Regions from separate parts of the Paenibacillus hubeiensis genome, predicted to be linked through region 1. Evidence: riboswitches for the same ligand, from Rfam matches in the RefSeq annotation. Region 1 holds a riboswitch; the other holds the start of a gene.
The links. Region 1 has a riboswitch for cobalamin ahead of nikB (nickel ABC transporter permease). Riboswitches for the same ligand answer to the same signal wherever they lie in the genome.
Positions count from the first base shown of each region.

Region 2: another riboswitch for cobalamin. It lies ahead of RSX24_RS06065 (ABC transporter substrate-binding protein); the one in region 1 lies ahead of nikB (nickel ABC transporter permease).

Region 1 covers NZ_JAVYAE020000013.1:32,916-40,919, reverse strand. The annotation lists gene RSX24_RS24965 (ATP-binding protein) at 1-1,534, shown strand, start outside; gene RSX24_RS24960 (response regulator) at 1,531-2,229, shown strand; gene RSX24_RS24955 (alpha-glucosidase/alpha-galactosidase) at 2,311-3,612, opposite strand; gene RSX24_RS24950 (AraC family ligand binding domain-containing protein) at 3,835-4,683, shown strand; cobalamin riboswitch at 4,755-4,945, shown strand; gene nikB (nickel ABC transporter permease) at 5,060-6,049, shown strand; gene nikC (nickel transporter permease) at 6,046-6,882, shown strand; gene RSX24_RS24935 (ABC transporter substrate-binding protein) at 6,898-8,004, shown strand, end outside.
Region 2 covers NZ_JAVYAE020000001.1:1,255,778-1,263,781, reverse strand. The annotation lists gene RSX24_RS06080 (adenosylcobinamide amidohydrolase) at 1-284, shown strand, start outside; gene cbiB (adenosylcobinamide-phosphate synthase CbiB) at 326-1,306, shown strand; gene RSX24_RS06070 (histidine phosphatase family protein) at 1,297-1,989, shown strand; cobalamin riboswitch at 2,128-2,281, shown strand; gene RSX24_RS06065 (ABC transporter substrate-binding protein) at 2,496-3,494, shown strand; gene RSX24_RS06060 (FecCD family ABC transporter permease) at 3,491-4,537, shown strand; gene RSX24_RS06055 (ABC transporter ATP-binding protein) at 4,534-5,331, shown strand; gene cobT (nicotinate-nucleotide--dimethylbenzimidazole phosphoribosyltransferase) at 5,398-6,483, shown strand; gene cobU (bifunctional adenosylcobinamide kinase/adenosylcobinamide-phosphate guanylyltransferase) at 6,480-7,040, shown strand; gene cobS (adenosylcobinamide-GDP ribazoletransferase) at 7,037-7,936, shown strand; gene RSX24_RS06035 (cobyric acid synthase) at 7,967-8,004, shown strand, end outside.

The DNA of each region.
Region 1 (8,004 bases):
TGCGTGGGTAACGATCGCCATCGCGTTGCTGACCGCGCTGATCGACTGGATCGGGTTAAGCCGGGATATGGTCAACGCCGCGCTAGTCTACCTGTTTCCCGTATTGGTCAGCGCGGTCTATTGGGGACTTGGACCGGCAATATATGCGGCCAGCCTGGGCGCGGCTGCATTCGACCTGTTTTTTATCCCGCCTTATTTCAGCTTCAAGGTGCAAGATTTAAGATACATTCTTTCCTTTGCCGTATATTTGGCGGTTGCCATCCTTACGGCTACCCTGTCGGGCAAGCTCCGGCAGCAGTTGGAGACCGTAAGGCAGCGTGAAGCGACCACCAGTCTTCTCTATGGCTTGAGCCGTCAGATTACTGCCATAACGGATATGAAAACATTGCTATCCAGCATCGCTCGGCAGGTGTCGCAGATGCTGAACGCCCCGGCGGCACTCTATCTTCCCGATGCGGAAGGGGAATTGCAGGCGTCGTCTTCGCCTGCAAGACCTGGAGAACCTGAATGGGGAACCAGTGAATCGGAGCTGGCCATCGCCAGATGGGTGCTTGTTCACGGGCAGATGGCTGGCAGGGGATCTTCGAGCTTGCGGGAAGCCTCCGGAACCTATGTGCCGCTGCGCACGGAAGAACAGGTACATGGCGTGCTTGCGGTGAACATGGAACTGCCCGATCCCGGCAGTTTGCCGGAAAGACGCCGTTTGCTGGAAGCCTGTGCTGATCTGGCAGCAAGCGCGATTGCCCGAGTGAAGCTGGCGGAGGAAGCGCGTTTGGCCCAGATGACGGCCGAGTCGGAGCGCATTCGCACCGCCCTGCTCGATTCGGTGTCGCATGAGCTGCGTACGCCGCTCGCGGCCATTATGGGATCATCCACTGGCCTGCTGGAAAATGAGGAGCTTTTTACTGCCGAAGATCGGCGCGAACTGACGGCCAACATTCGGGATGCGGCGATGCGCATGAACCGGCTGGTGACGAACCTGCTCGAGATGGTCAAGCTGGAAAGCGGCATGCTTCAGCTCAGGCGTAACATGTGCGACGTGGGCGATATGTTAAGCGTAGTGTTGGCGCAAGTGCAGCAGTATAAGCAGCAGCGGATAATCCGATTGGAGCTGCCCGATCAGCCGCCATTCGTTTCCGGCGATGAAGTTTTGCTGGAACAGATGCTGGTCAACGTACTCAGCAATGCGATCAAATACTCGCCGAATCCCAGCGAGATCGTCATCTCGGTCGCGATGGATGCCGGGGAGGGTTGGCTGGTCATTACCGTGGCCGATCAAGGTCCAGGCATTCCGAAAGCGGAACGCGAGCGGGTGTTCGAGAAATTTTACCGTTCGGATTCCACGAAGCACGTCACCGGAAGCGGGCTAGGGCTGGCTATTTGCAGAGGCATCGTCGAGGTGCATGGCGGCACGATTGCGGCGGAAGCCAATCCGGACGGCGGCACGCGCATGGTCATCCGTTTGCCGCTGGATGAGGCAGACACGGGATTTCTCGGGACGGGAAAAGAAGAGGGACAGGAGGAATGCACATGACGGCATCGCAAGGTGCACGCATCTTGGTCGTGGATGACGAACCGCAAATTCGTAAACTGTTAAAGGTGACGCTTCAAGCGCATCAATTCGAAATCCATGAATGCATGGACGGGGAAGAAGCCGTCGCTCAAGCCGGAATCATGCATCCCGACTTGGTTGTGCTTGATCTAGGCTTGCCTGGCATGTCTGGAATGGATGTGCTGAAGCGGATTCGTGAGTGGTCGCAGGTTCCGATCATCGTGCTGACGGCCAAGGACCGGGAGGAAGATAAAATCGCCGCATTGGATGGCGGTGCCGACGATTACGTGACAAAACCCTTCGGCATGGGCGAACTGGTCGCCCGCATCCGGGTTGCGCTTCGCCATGCAGCCAAATCGGCCGACGAACCCGTATTGCGCTGCGGCGCTTTGACCATTGACCTTGCCCAAAGGCAGGTGGAGTTGGAGGGCATGCCCATCAAGCTGACCCCGACCGAGTACGACATGCTGAAGGTGCTTGCCTCCAATGCAGGCAAAATCGTGACCCAGCGCCAATTGCTGCAGCAGGTGTGGGGCAGTCATCACAACGAATCGGACAGCCATTATTTACGGGTATATATAGGACATTTGCGCAAAAAATTAAACGAAGATCCTGCTCAGCCGCGATTCATCCAGACTGAACCAGGCATCGGATATCGATTTTTAATGCAAGACTAATGCCACTGGCAATAAAAAAGAACAAACGCCATTCCCGTACGATCCGAGAATGGCGTTTATCGCGTTACCACTATTGTAATGTTAAGACGTAAATTTCGGCAGCCAGTCGCCGTGAGCTTCGATCAGCTCGTCGCACAGGGAAACGATGTCGTCGATGGAAAGCTCGGCCGACGTATGCGGATCAAGCATCGCTGCATGGTAGATGTGATCCTTTTTGCCTGTGATGGCAGCTTCGATGGTGAGCAGTTGGGTGTTGATGTTGGTGCGGTTCAGCGCAGCCAGCTGCGGTGGCAGGTCGCCGATGTACGTCGGAGTGATGCCCGATCCGTCGACTAGACACGGTACCTCGACACAGGCTTCGCGCGGCAGGTTGGTGATGAGTCCGGTGTTCATGACATTGCCGCCGATTTTATAAGGACGGTTCGTCTCCATGGCCTCCATGATATGGGAGGCGTACTCCCGGCTGCGGGTATGCTCGATGTTTTCGCTGGCGAACAGCTTCTCGCGCATTTCTTTCCAGCCTTCGATCTGATTGACGCAGCGGCGCGGATATTCGTCCAGCGGAATGTTGAAGCGCTCGATCAGTTCGGGGTAATTCTTTTTGATGAAATACGGATGATACTCGGCATTGTGTTCGGAAGATTCAGTCACATAATAGCCGAAGCGATGCATCAACTCGAAGCGCACCATGTCGTCGTGCTTCTCCTGTTGTTTGATGCGGGCAAGGCGTTTGATTTCCGGATACAGATCCTGTCCGTCCCGCGTGACTTCAAGCAGCCAGGCCATATGGTTGATGCCCGCAATTTTGGCGACAACACCGGTCTGATCGATCCCGAGGGCGTCGAAGAGATGCGGTACGCACACTTGCACGCTGTGGCAGAGGCCGACCGTTTTCACGCCGCCATGCACGCTCATGACATTGGTCAGCACCGCCATCGGATTCGTGTAGTTCAGGAACCAGGCATCCGGGCAGACTTCCTGGATATCCCGGGCGAAATCCAGCATGACCGGAATGGTCCGCAAGTTGCGGAAAATGCCGCCGATGCCGAGCGTATCCGCAATCGTCTGGCGCAGGCCGTATTTTTTCGGAATTTCGAAGTCGGTGATCGTGCACGGATCGTATCCGCCCACCTGGATGGCATTAATGACGTATTTGGCTCCGCGCAGCGCTTCCTTGCGATCGGAATAGGTTTGCACCTTGCAGCCGCTGCCAAGCGAACGTGCCATGCTGACCAGCAGCCGTTCGGAATCGCGCAGCCGCTCGGCATCGATATCGAACAGTGCCAGTTCAAAATCTTGCAGCGCTTCGGTCATCATGACGTCGCCGAGGACGTTTTTTACAAACACGGTGCTTCCCGCACCGAGAAACGTAATTTTGTTCATTTCAGGCTCAGCCTCCCTGGTGGATTGGTGTACCTCCACTATAGGGCGATTTGGCACGTTTCACTATGGCGCAACCTCACGTAAACATGGCATAATCCCATTTTTGCATTCGTTTACATTGCGATATGGCCCGGTTTGCCTGTTATAATTTTGATAAAACTCGAAGAAGTGAGTCGTGGGTGCAAACGTTGGCGGCTCTCCAAACAGAAGGAAGGGACAGACGTGAGCAGAATCGAAATGAATGTGGTGCCGATGGATTGGACGCAGATGGAATTGGTCATGCTTTTTTTCGGGTGGGAGGCCTGTGAGCCTTTGCATTACTGGGGGCCGGGCGTCCGTGACAGCTACATTATCCATTACGTTCACAAGGGACGCGGCAAGGTGCTGATGAACGATCGGCAGCATATGTTAACCAAGGGACAAGGTTTTCTCATTCTCCCCGACACGATCGTGCATTATGAAGCCGACGAGGCGGACCCATGGACGTATTCGTGGTTTGGCTTCAAAGGCGTGCAGGCCAAAGCGTTCATGCAGCGCGCGCAGTTGAATTCCGATCATCCGGTGTTTCGGGCAAGGAACGAGGCGGCGCTGGACGGATTGTATCAGGAAATGGTTCAGGTGTCCGGCCGCTCGGGCGCGGACGTGTTTACTCAAAGCTTGTTGTATCGCCTCATAGCCGAGCTGATTGCTTCTTCACCGGAAGAGGAGGGCAAGCGGCAGCCTTCTTCTACCAAAGAAGAGTACATACGGCAGGCGGTGAGATACATGGAGAACCGATACAGCCAAAAAACGAGCGTTCTCGACATCGCGCAAGCCGTAGGACTGGATCGCACGTACCTGTCGGGGCTGTTTAAGGAAAAGTACGGCAAGCCGCTGCAATCTTTTTTTCTGGAATACCGGATGAATCGCGCCGCCGAGCTGCTGCAGAGTCCGATGCTGTCCATTAGCGAGGTGGCACATTCGGTGGGATATACGGACCCGCTATTGTTCTCCAAAATGTTCAAAAAGGTCACCGGCATGTCTCCGAAGGGAGCCAGAACCAAGTCCACTGAAACGAGTGATGCACGATAGAATAAGTCCCTTAAATTTGAAGAAAAAGCTATGATCTTGCCTATCTGCCAGTTATACTGGAACACATACCAATCGAATAGACGGAACTGGGTGCTGTACCCGATCGGGTACAAGCTTAATAGGGAAGCCGGTGAAATGCCGGCGCGGTCCCGCCACTGTAACAGGGGAATCAGGCAGCGATAAGCCACTGGCCATAGCCGGGAAGGCGCTGCAACGATGTTGATCCTGAAGCCAGGAGACCTGCCCGGTTTGACAACACAGCAACAGCCTACGGGAGATAGGAAGGTGTTTTGAATTAGCGCGATTTTTGTATGGGAATCGGTTTATTTGAGGCGTCCTTATCCGGGAATATACGGGAGAGGGATGCCTTTTTTGCATGGCAGAGATCGGGTTTGCTGTGAATCGAAGCAGAGAGGACGGCTGGCTTTTGGGCAAATACATCGGTAAAAGAATACTTCAGCTGGCAGCCGTTCTGTTCGGCATCACCTTCCTGACCTTTCTCCTGACCTACCTGTCGCCGGGAGACCCGGCCAGGCTGATGCTCATGGCTACGGGCGTGACGCCATCCGAGGAGCTGGTTGAGCAGGTGCGGGCAGAATTGGGACTGGACAAGCCCTTTTGGGTGAGGTACGGCCTATGGCTTGGACAAGTCGGGACAGGAGATTTCGGTACGTCGTACAAATACGGACGGCCCGTGTTCGACGTGCTGATGTCACGTTTGCCGGCCACGCTGCGTTTGACAGGCGGTGCCATGCTTCTTGTGGTCGTTGTTTCGTTTCCGCTCGGCATCCTGTCGGCCATCCATAGAAATAAAGTGCTGGATCTCATCATTCGCCTGTTCTCCTTCGCAGGGTTGTCCATGCCAAGCTTCTGGCTGGGCATGCTGCTTATGCTCTGGTTCGGCGTGCATCTGAGGCTGTTTCCCGTCACGGGCAGCTCGGGTCTGCATAGTCTCGTATTGCCTGCATTAACGCTGGCACTGCCTTTGATCGCTCAGTACAGCAGGCAAATCCGCGCCGTCATTCTGGAGGAACATTCCCAGAACTACGTAGACGGAGCCAGAGCCAGAGGCATGAAGGAAGGAACAATCATGATCCGGCATATTCTTCCGAACGCGATGCTTCCAGTCATCACGCTAATGGGCATGTCTACCGGGGCGCTGCTCGGCGGGGCCGCAATCATAGAGAGCTTGTTCGTGTGGCCGGGCGTGGGCCAGATGGCGGTGGAAGCGATCTTTTCACGGGATTATCCGCTCATTCAGGGTTATGTGATCTGGATGGCTACGATGTATGTCGTGTTGAATCTGTTGGTCGATGTATGGACCCATCTGCGAGACCCGCGGATCCGATTGGATGTGGATGTATGATGAGGACATTCCGGCTTACGTTGTCGCAGCATCGTTGGTTCGCCGTGGTGCTCGCGTTGACGGCGTGTTGGATCGTGCTCGCCATGATCGCCCCCCTGTTTGCGCCGCATGATCCGCTGGCCACCAACTTTGGCATGGTGCTGCAACCCGCCAGCCCCGAGTATCCGCTCGGGACCGACCAATTGGGACGATGCATCCTGTCCCGTATCCTGTATGGGGCACGCACGTCGCTGCTGCTGACCTTCATGATGATCGGCATCGTGTTCGGGATCGGCGTAGGCATCGGCATCATTGCCGGTTATGCGCGCGGCATCGTGGATTCGCTGTTGATGCGGCTGGCCGATACGATGATGGCTTTTCCCGGAATCATTTTCGCCATCGCCGTCGTCGGCATGTTGGGTCCGGGTCTGCTTCATACGGTCATCGCGCTGTCGGTGGTCTGGTGGGCCAAATATGCGCGCATGGCGAGAAGTTTGGTCATATCGCTGCGACAAAAGGAATATGTCGCCGCCGCCGCTTTCAGCGGGGCGCGTCGTACCCGAATCGTTTGGGGCACCGTTCTGCCGAACATGCTGTCACCGTTAATCGTGATGGCCATGATGGATGTGGGCGGCATGATGCTCTCCATATCCGGCTTGTCCTTTCTGGGGCTTGGAGCGCAGCCGCCGGAACCGGAGTGGGGAGCCATGCTGAACGAAGGCCGGAGATACCTGCAGACGGCCCCATGGCTATTGCTGTATCCGGGCCTGGCGATATTTTGTACGGTCATGATTTTTAATTTGTTGGGCGACAGCCTCAGGGATGTGCTGGACCCTCGAAAAAACGCAGCTTGACTGGAGGATATAGAAGTGAAAACAACCCGTTTAAAAGCAGTACTGCTTACGTTCGCGTCATTTTTTATTGTATTTGCCCTAACGGCATGCGGAAGTACCAATTCATCCAGCAGGACTGGTACCGGTGGGAAAGAAACAAGCCCGGCAACGAGTGCATCCGCTGCGCCGACGCATTTGAACGTGGCTCTGTTCTGGCTCGGCACCAATCTGGACCCGGCGGTGGAATGGAACGGCTGGACGCTGACACGCGCGGCAATCGGCGAGACGTTGGTCCAGTTTGACGAGAACATGCAGCTTGTGCCCAAAATTGCCGAATCGTGGGAACAAGTCGATGACACCACATGGAAGTTCCAGATTCGCGATGGCGTTACGTTCCATAATGGCAACAAAGTCACGGCAGATGCTGTGAAAAAATCGATTGAGCGTGCCTTGGAGCTGAACGAAAGAGGGCTGTCCACACTGCCGATCGAATCCATGAAGGCGGAAGGGCAAGATTTGACGATCCAAACGACGGAACCTTACGCTTCCCTGCTCGGAAACATTGCGGAACCGCTGTTCGTCATCGTGGACACCAGTGCAGATACATCAAGATTCGAGAGCCAGCCGGTTGCAACGGGTCCGTTCATGGTAACCTCGTATACCCCGGATCAAGAAATTCAGGTGAAAAAGTATGACGGGTATTGGGACGGTGCTCCCGAAACGGATACGATCACGTTCAAATACATTAAGGATGACAGCACGCGAGCACTGGCCTTGCAGTCGGGCGAAATCGACGTGGCGAGCAACGTTGGGCGCAGCAGCCTCTCTTTGTTCGAGGACAAGGGCCAGTATGCCATCGACGAAATTCCAAGCTTGCGCACGCAGTTTGTCTGGTTCAATACAACGCATAAGCTGCTTGAGAATGCCAACGTTCGCCGTGCCATCTCGTATGGCATCGACCGCGAGATGTATGCCGGTACGCTGATCGGCGGCCAGGCGGCAAAAGGACCGTTTACTTCCGCGCTCCCGTTCGGATATGACAAACTCAAAGGGTACGACTATGAACCGGAACAGGCCAAGCAGCTGCTGGACGAAGCGGGATTCAAGGACACGGATGGCGACGGCATTCGGGAGAAAGACGGC
Region 2 (8,004 bases), on a different contig from region 1:
CGGGAGCAATGGTCAATGCCGTACAGACTGCTGTGGAAGCAAAAGCTGCGGCGCTGGCCGATTGCGGCGTGCGGGACGCCGACAACGGACTGTCGGCGACGGGGACAACGACGGATGCCATCGTGCTCGCCGTCCGGCAGGATCATGCAGACAAACCTTTGGTCCAATACGCGGGTACGGCAACGGTCATGGGCGCAGCCATCGGCAGACTGGTATATGACACGGTGAAAGAGAGCCTTGAGGCAGGGAAATGGAACCGGCGGCAGGAGGGGGAACCGCGATGACAAACATATTCGCGTTCGCTTCTTGGCCGGTATGGACCGGCATGACGGGTGCCGGGGTGCTGCTGGCGGCATACATCGTCGATCGCTGCATCGGTGATCCCCGCTGGATTCCTCATCCGGTCATCGGCATGGGCAAGGGCATTACGGCGTTGGAACGATGGATCCGTGCCAAGGTTCATTCCGATCAAGGGCTCAAAATGGCCGGATTATGGTTCCCGATCGTGATTGCCGGCGGTGCTTTTATTCTGACCTGGTTGCTGCTCATCGTGCTGGGCCTGATTCATCCGCTGCTTGCCATTTTGGCCGAAATCCTGTTGATTGCGACCACCATTGCCTCCAAAGGACTGAAGGATGCAGGCATGGAGGTTTATCGCCATTTGGCGCAAGGCGACCTTCCGGGAGCCAGACGTTCGCTCGGCATGATCGTGGGCAGGGATACCGAGCATCTGGAGGAACCGGAGATCGTGCGCGGGACAGTGGAAACGGTGGCCGAAAACATCGTCGATGCCATCGTCTCCCCGCTGTTCTACGCGCTGATCGGAGGAGCTCCGCTGGCCATGGCCTATCGTGCCGTTAACACCTTGGATTCGATGGTTGGTTACAAAAACGAAAAGTACATGCATCTCGGCTGGGCCTCGGCACGCCTTGACGACTGGGCCAACTGGATTCCGGCGCGGATCACGGCCTTATTGCTCATCGCGGGCGCCTGGGTCATGAAGCTGGACGCAAGGCAGTCGGCACGCATGGTCTCCAGGGATGCACGATTGCATCCAAGTCCGAACAGCGGGTTTCCTGAGTCGGCTGTTGCCGGAGCGCTGGGCATTCGGCTTGGCGGGCACAATGTTTACCATGGCGTAGCTTCGTTTCGTGCATATATGGGTGAGCCCACTCGTCCAATGGAGGCCGAAGACATCGTGCGCACGTCGCGCCTGATGTTCTGGTCGGCCGGATCGTTCGTACTGCTCTGCATTTTGGTCAACCTGCTGATCTGGTTCTACGGAGGCTCGTTGTTATGGACATGATGACAAGACGGGGAGAACAACAAGATCAGCAAGGGACATACGATGGATGGGAAAAAGAATTATGGTTGGTTCGTCACGGCACGACGGCGTGGAACACGGAAAAGAGGTACCTCGGCCATACCGATATCGGTTTGCTGCCTGAAGCGGAGCAGGAACTGGCCTCACTGCGCGAGCATTTGGTCGGCATCGAGTGGAGATCGGTCCATAGCAGCGATCTGCTTCGCTGCCGCCAGACGCTGGAATGGGTCGCCCCCTTGCACGCAGGGCAAGCCCACATGGACTCCCGGCTGAGAGAAATCCATTTTGGCGAATGGGAAGGGCGGACCTATGAGGAACTGAAGCATTTGGCCCGTTACCGGGAATGGATCGATTCACCGCAAACGGTAACTCCGCCCGGCGGGGAACCGTGGTCATCGTTTGCGGCCCGGATCGATGATTTTTTGAATGAAGTAATATGGGCGGAACCCCGGCATGAGAGAACTGGTGATTCGACAACAGCGCAGACGAAAGATCTGGTCATTGCGCATGGCGGGGTCATTCGATACATGCTGACTCGCCTGCTGCCAGGTCAGGCGTTCTGGGACGTTTCGGTCATTCCGGGGCAAGCGATCCGGCTTCAATTGGAATGTTCGCGGAACGGACGGAAGGCAATCCGCCTTCCTTTTCCCGAAATCGGGTTGTAAGCACGGTCGATATCACCTATAATCACAACAGAAGTGTGGCTTCGGTACAAGCATCGTTTCAAGAGCTGGCGAAGGCGTTCGGCAGCAGATGCACACCCACTTGAATGGGGATGCAATATTAACGACCATGGGACCCGTTAGTCCCGAAAATCACGGCGTCCGTGCGGACGATCCGGAGAGGGCAAACGGGTAAAACAGGGGAAGCCGGTGCAAATCCGGCACGGTCCCGCCACTGTAATCCAGCCGATTCGGCGTGGAAAGTCAGGTTGCCTGCCCAGGGCGTTTAACCATCGGTGTTCCTTCGAGGAAAGGACAGCGTTTCGGGCAATGCTCCATGCATGCGGCCTTGTGCTGTCGTGCGCGGATCGCCATATGCGAGACGTTATCCCTGATCCTGATCGCAAGGATCGGGGATTTTTTTTCAAGAAACGGCCATTCAAGGGACAGACACGGGCGGAAGCACAGTCTTCGATCTACCAAACACAGAAAAAGGGGAGAATCCAATCATGAGATTCACGACATGGAAAGGCATGGCGTCCCTGCTGAGCGCAGCGATGCTGACATTCGCTCTCGCAGGATGCGGAGCGGCAACAACGAACAACGAAGGAGGCGCAGGCACGCAGCAGCCGGCACAGGGGCAATCCCAGGAACAGGAGCAGACGGACCTTAAAACGCAGTATCCGCTCACGGTGACCGATGCAACGGGCGAGTCGTTTACGTTTGAAAAGGCGCCGACAAAGATCGTCTCCGTATCGCCAGCCGAAACGGAATCGCTGTTCGCGCTCGGATTGGACGAGCAGATCGTGGGCGTATCCGATTTCGACGATTATCCGGAAGCAGCGACGACAAAACCGAAGATGGGCGGCGTGTCCAAGCCGAACGAAGAGTCGATCATTGCAGCGGATGCCGATCTCGTGGTAACGGGGATTTCGATGAGCGAGGAAGCCGTGAAAAAGCTGCGCGACTTGGGTATCACCATTTTCAAAACAGACCCGAAATCGGTCGATGACGTAATCAAAAACATCGAAACGTTCGGCAAAATTACGGACCGTCAGGCAGAAGCCCAGAAATTGGCCGCACAGATGAAACAAGATGTGGCTGACGTGACGGAAGCGGTCAAATCGGTGAAACCGGAAGACAAGAAAAAAGTTTATGTGGAGTTCTCCCCAGGCTGGACTGTGGGCAAGGGCGAGTTCATGGATGAAATCATCACGCTTTCCGGTGCTACGAACGTCGCTTCCGACATGACAGGCTGGAATGAAATCAACGAAGAAAACATCATCGCCGCCAATCCGGATGTGATTTTGTACGCGGACGACGTGGTGGAAGACTCCAAAACACTGGATCAAATCATCAAGGCCCGCAGCGGTTGGGATCAAATTACAGCCGTCAAAAACGATCAGGTCATCGGTTTGGATGCCAATCTGCTGACTCGTCCAGGTCCTCGCGTGACCCAAGGCTTGAAGGAAGTGGCCAAGGCGGTCTATCCTGACTTGTTCCAATGAGCCGCAAACTTGCAGTGTACGGCACAGCAGGCATGGTGCTGCTTGTCCTGACCGTGCTGATCTGCACCGGCATCGGCTCGGTCTCGCTGCCGATCCGGCATATTGCAGGTATTATTCTGCATCACGTTCCATGGTTGGGTGACCGGATCGTTCCGGATTGGACGACTGCAGCGGAACAGATCATATGGAAGGTACGCCTTCCGAGGGTACTGCTCGCTGTTCTCGTCGGCGCAGCATTGGCCGTGGCCGGCGCTGGATTTCAGGGCGTACTGCGCAACCCGCTGGCCGACCCGTTCACCCTTGGCGTATCGTCCGGAGCGTCGGTGGGGGCAGCCGTGTTGATCTTTTTCGGCCTGCAATATGCGCTGATCGGCGTCTGGACGCTGCCGTTGGTTGCTTTCGTGACCGGAGTGCTGACCTTGTGGTTTGTGCTGGCTTTGGCGCGCGAAGGCCGCAAAATCCCGACGCACAGCCTCATTCTTGCCGGCGTGGTGATGCAAAGTTTCCTGGGAGCGGTCGTATCCTTCCTGTCCACCATGTCCAAACAAACGATTAACGAAATTATATATTGGACGATGGGAAGTCTGGCACTGCGTGGATGGTCGTATACGGCCATCCTTTTCCCATATTTCCTGCTTGGTTTGCTCGTGCTGTGGAGCCAAGCGCGTTCATTGAACATTTTGGCGCTGGGCGAAAGACAGGCTGCCCACATCGGCGTTCGCGTCGACCGTTTGAAGCTGACGGTGCTCGGCGTGGGTACGCTGCTGACGGCTGGGGCCGTCTCGGTGTCGGGCGTGATCGGTTTTGTCGGTTTGGTCATTCCGCATATGCTGCGGCTGATCGTCGGCCCGGATTACCGTCTGCTGGTGCCGCTCTCCGCCATAGGCGGTGCGATCTTCATGGTATGGGCCGACACGATTGCCCGTTCCTTGCTGGCACCGACCGAGATTCCCCTCGGCGTCGTCACGGCATTTGTGGGAGCACCGTTCTTCGCCTACCTGCTGCACCGCAACAAAAAGCTGCAAAAGGGGATGATGCCGTGAGCGGGAACCAACCTCTGATCGAAGTGAAGGGCGCAAGCAAAAGCTATGGCTCCCATCATGCCCTGCATGACGTGAACTGGAGCGTCCAGGAAGGGGAATGGTGGGGAGTGGTCGGTCCGAACGGCAGCGGCAAATCCACCCTGCTGCAGCTGGTGGCTGGAACCGAGCAAGCGAATACGGGCAGCATCCTGTTAGAAGGGAAGAACATTGCCTCTTACGGTCGCAAAGAGCTGTCGCGCATGATTGCGGTATTGCAGCAGGACGGGCTGCCCTCGATCTCGTATCCTGTAAGGGACGTGGTGGAGATGGGACGGTACCCCTACCAGAACTGGATGGGACGCGATTCGGCGGATGGGGATGCTATCGTGGAACGCGTGCTTGCTGAGCTGGAGCTGACGGAACTGGCGGATCGTCCGCTGAACGCACTCAGCGGGGGCCAGCGGCAGCGGGTAGCGCTGGCCAAAGTGATGGCACAGGAACCGCGGCTGCTGCTGCTGGACGAACCGACGACATTTCTGGATATCCAGTACCAGCTGCAATTCATGGAATTGCTGTCTGCATGGCGTAAACGGAATCGCATTACCATCGTGGCCGTGCTGCACGATTTGAATCTGGCGGCACAGTTTTGCGATCATATGCTGGCATTGCGTGATGGAGCATGTGCCGGAGCAGGAACGCCTGAAGCGCTGATGACGGAAGATCACATCCGGAAGCTGTTTAGGGTCGATCCGGCGATGGTCCGGCATCCTGACAGCGGTCTGCCTCAATTGCTGCTGCGTCGTAAGCCAGAGTAGCATCATTGCAATCATAGTCGGGCTGTCATGGTCCTAATTCTAGTATAGAAGGAAGTGCTGGATGGAATGGAAAACGAACAGCTGCTGATGCAGCTCATCAATAACATCAAAGGGATCGACGCTCAAGCGGCCGCAAAAGCATCAGCTCACGTGGATATGCTGACGAAGCCGCCGGGAAGCTTGGGCAAACTGGAGGAACTGGTCATTCGGCTCGCTGGCATGACAGGTGAGGTGCGCCCTTCGTTTGAACGCAGATCCGTCATCGTTATGGCTGCCGATCATGGCGTTGTCGAGGAAGGCATCAGTGCGTTTCCGGCAGAGGTGACGCCGCAGATGGTGATGAATTTTTTGGCGGGCGGAGCGGCGGTGAACGTGCTCTCGCGCCATGCCGGTGCGGAAGTCGTGTGTGTTGACATTGGCGTGAATGCAGACCTGAAACATCCGGGTCTCGTTTCGCGGAACATTCGCAAAGGCACGGCCAATATGGCCAAAGGGGCAGCGATGACCCGCGAACAGGCCATTCAGGCCATCATTACGGGCGTGGACGTGGTCCATGCGGAGGTTGAAAAAGGCTCGCGTCTTTTCGTTACCGGCGAGATGGGCATCGGGAACACAACGGCCAGCGCGGCCGTTGTATGTGCCTTGACCGGCATTGCACCTGCTGCGGCGGTAGGGCGCGGAACGGGCATGGATGATGCGGGCGTACTGCGCAAGGCGGCCGTGGTCGGGCAAGCGCTGAGCGTGAATGCGCCGAACGGCGACGATCCGCTCGACGTGCTCTCCAAAGTAGGCGGTTTGGAAATCGCCGGACTTGTCGGCGTGATTCTTGCGGCAGCCGCCCATGGCTGTCCGGTCGTCGTGGATGGCTTCATTTCTACGGCAGCCGCGCTGATCGCAAGCCGGTTGGCTCCGCTGAGCAAGGAGTACATGATCGCCTCCCATACATCCCACGAGAACGGGCATGCGGCACTGCTGCGCGAATTGGATCTGAAGCCGATGCTGGACCTGGACATGCGGCTCGGCGAAGGCACCGGCGGGGTGCTCAGCCTGCATCTGATCGATGCGGCGTGCCGTATCCTCAATGAGATGGCTACCTTTGCAAGCGCAGGCGTCTCGGACGGATCTTCAGCTCAAGGAGAGGGAACACGATGAGCGTTCTTGTGACAGGCGGCGCAAGAAGTGGCAAAAGCTCGTTTGCGGAGCGTCTCGTCATGCACCGCTCTTCGGAAGCTTGGTATGTCGCCACGGCCCAAGCCTATGATGACGAGATGCGGGAACGCATCCGCATGCATCAGAAGCAACGCGAGGCTGCCGGGTATTTATGGCATACGGTGGAGGCGCCTCTGGATTTGCCCGAATGGATCTCTCAGATGGGCCAGTCCCGTGCAGGTACTTCCGCGCCAACTGTGTTGGTGGATTGCCTGACGTTGTGGCTTTCGAACGAGCTGCTTGCTCATGAGCATGAACCCGAACAAGTGCTGCAGGCACGAATGGATGCCCTGGTAGAGGCGATTCGCGCGTATCCCGGCTTGCTTGTGCTGGTAACCAACGAAGTCGGCGACGGCATCGTGCCGGAGTATCCCTTGGGGCGAAGATACCGGGATCTGGCGGGCATATTGAATCAGCGGGTTGCCGCAATTTGCCGCGAGGTGTTCCTGGTTACCGTAGGTATTGCCGTTGAGTTGAAAAGCAAGGAGTACCGATTATGAGCAAAGGCAGCAGCGCCAATCCATATGGCAAAAAACAGGCGGCCGCCGCCGCTTTTCAGTTTCTGTCCCGTTTTCCCGTCCGGATGCAGCTTGATTTTGCTCCTCCTTTGTTAAGGGAAAGCGTGGTGTATTACCCGCTCGTCGGGGCGGCGATCGGCCTTGCCGTCTGGCTTGGCGGAGCCTTGTTCGGCACAGTGCTGCCGGCCCTGCCCGCCGCTGTGCTGACCTTGACGCTGTGGGTGTGGCTCACTGGCGGATTGCATCTGGACGGCTGGATGGATACGGCGGACGGGCTGCTCAGTTATCGCAGCCGCGAACGCATGCTGGAGATCATGAAGGACAGCCGCGTCGGTGCCATGGGTGTCATTGCCTGCGTGCTGCTGTTGATGATGAAAGCGGCGCTGCTGGCCGATTTCATTGCCCAAGGCCGCTGGGCATACGTGCCGCTATTGATTTTGCCCATGATTTGGAGCCGTTGGTTCATGGTATGTGCGATATCGGGCTGGCCGAATGCCAGAGCTGATGACGGCTTGGCCGCATTGTTTGCCGGCTTGGGCGAACGGAGAGAACTTCGGCGGGCAACGGCGCGTGCTGCTTGGCTAACCGTTGTGGCAGGTTTAATTGCGCTTGTCGCCGCGTGGTATACTCAGCCTCATCATGGCCTGATCGGTGGCGGCATGTCGGGACATTCGTGGTGGCTTTATCCGGTGCTCGCCGCCATGCTGTTGCCACTGGCGTGTCATCTGCTCGGAAGATGGGTTGCCGGGCGGATCAGCGATCGGTTGGGCGGTTTGACCGGGGATACGTACGGAGCGATGAACGAATTGCTGGAGACGGCGCTTTTGATTGTATTAAGCCTGCTGCAGGGCTTGTTCTGGGCTTCGCTTGCAAACTGATTGATCAAGATGAAAGCCGGGGTGGGAAAGATGGTAGAAAAAGAGGTACATACAGCGCCGGTCATCAT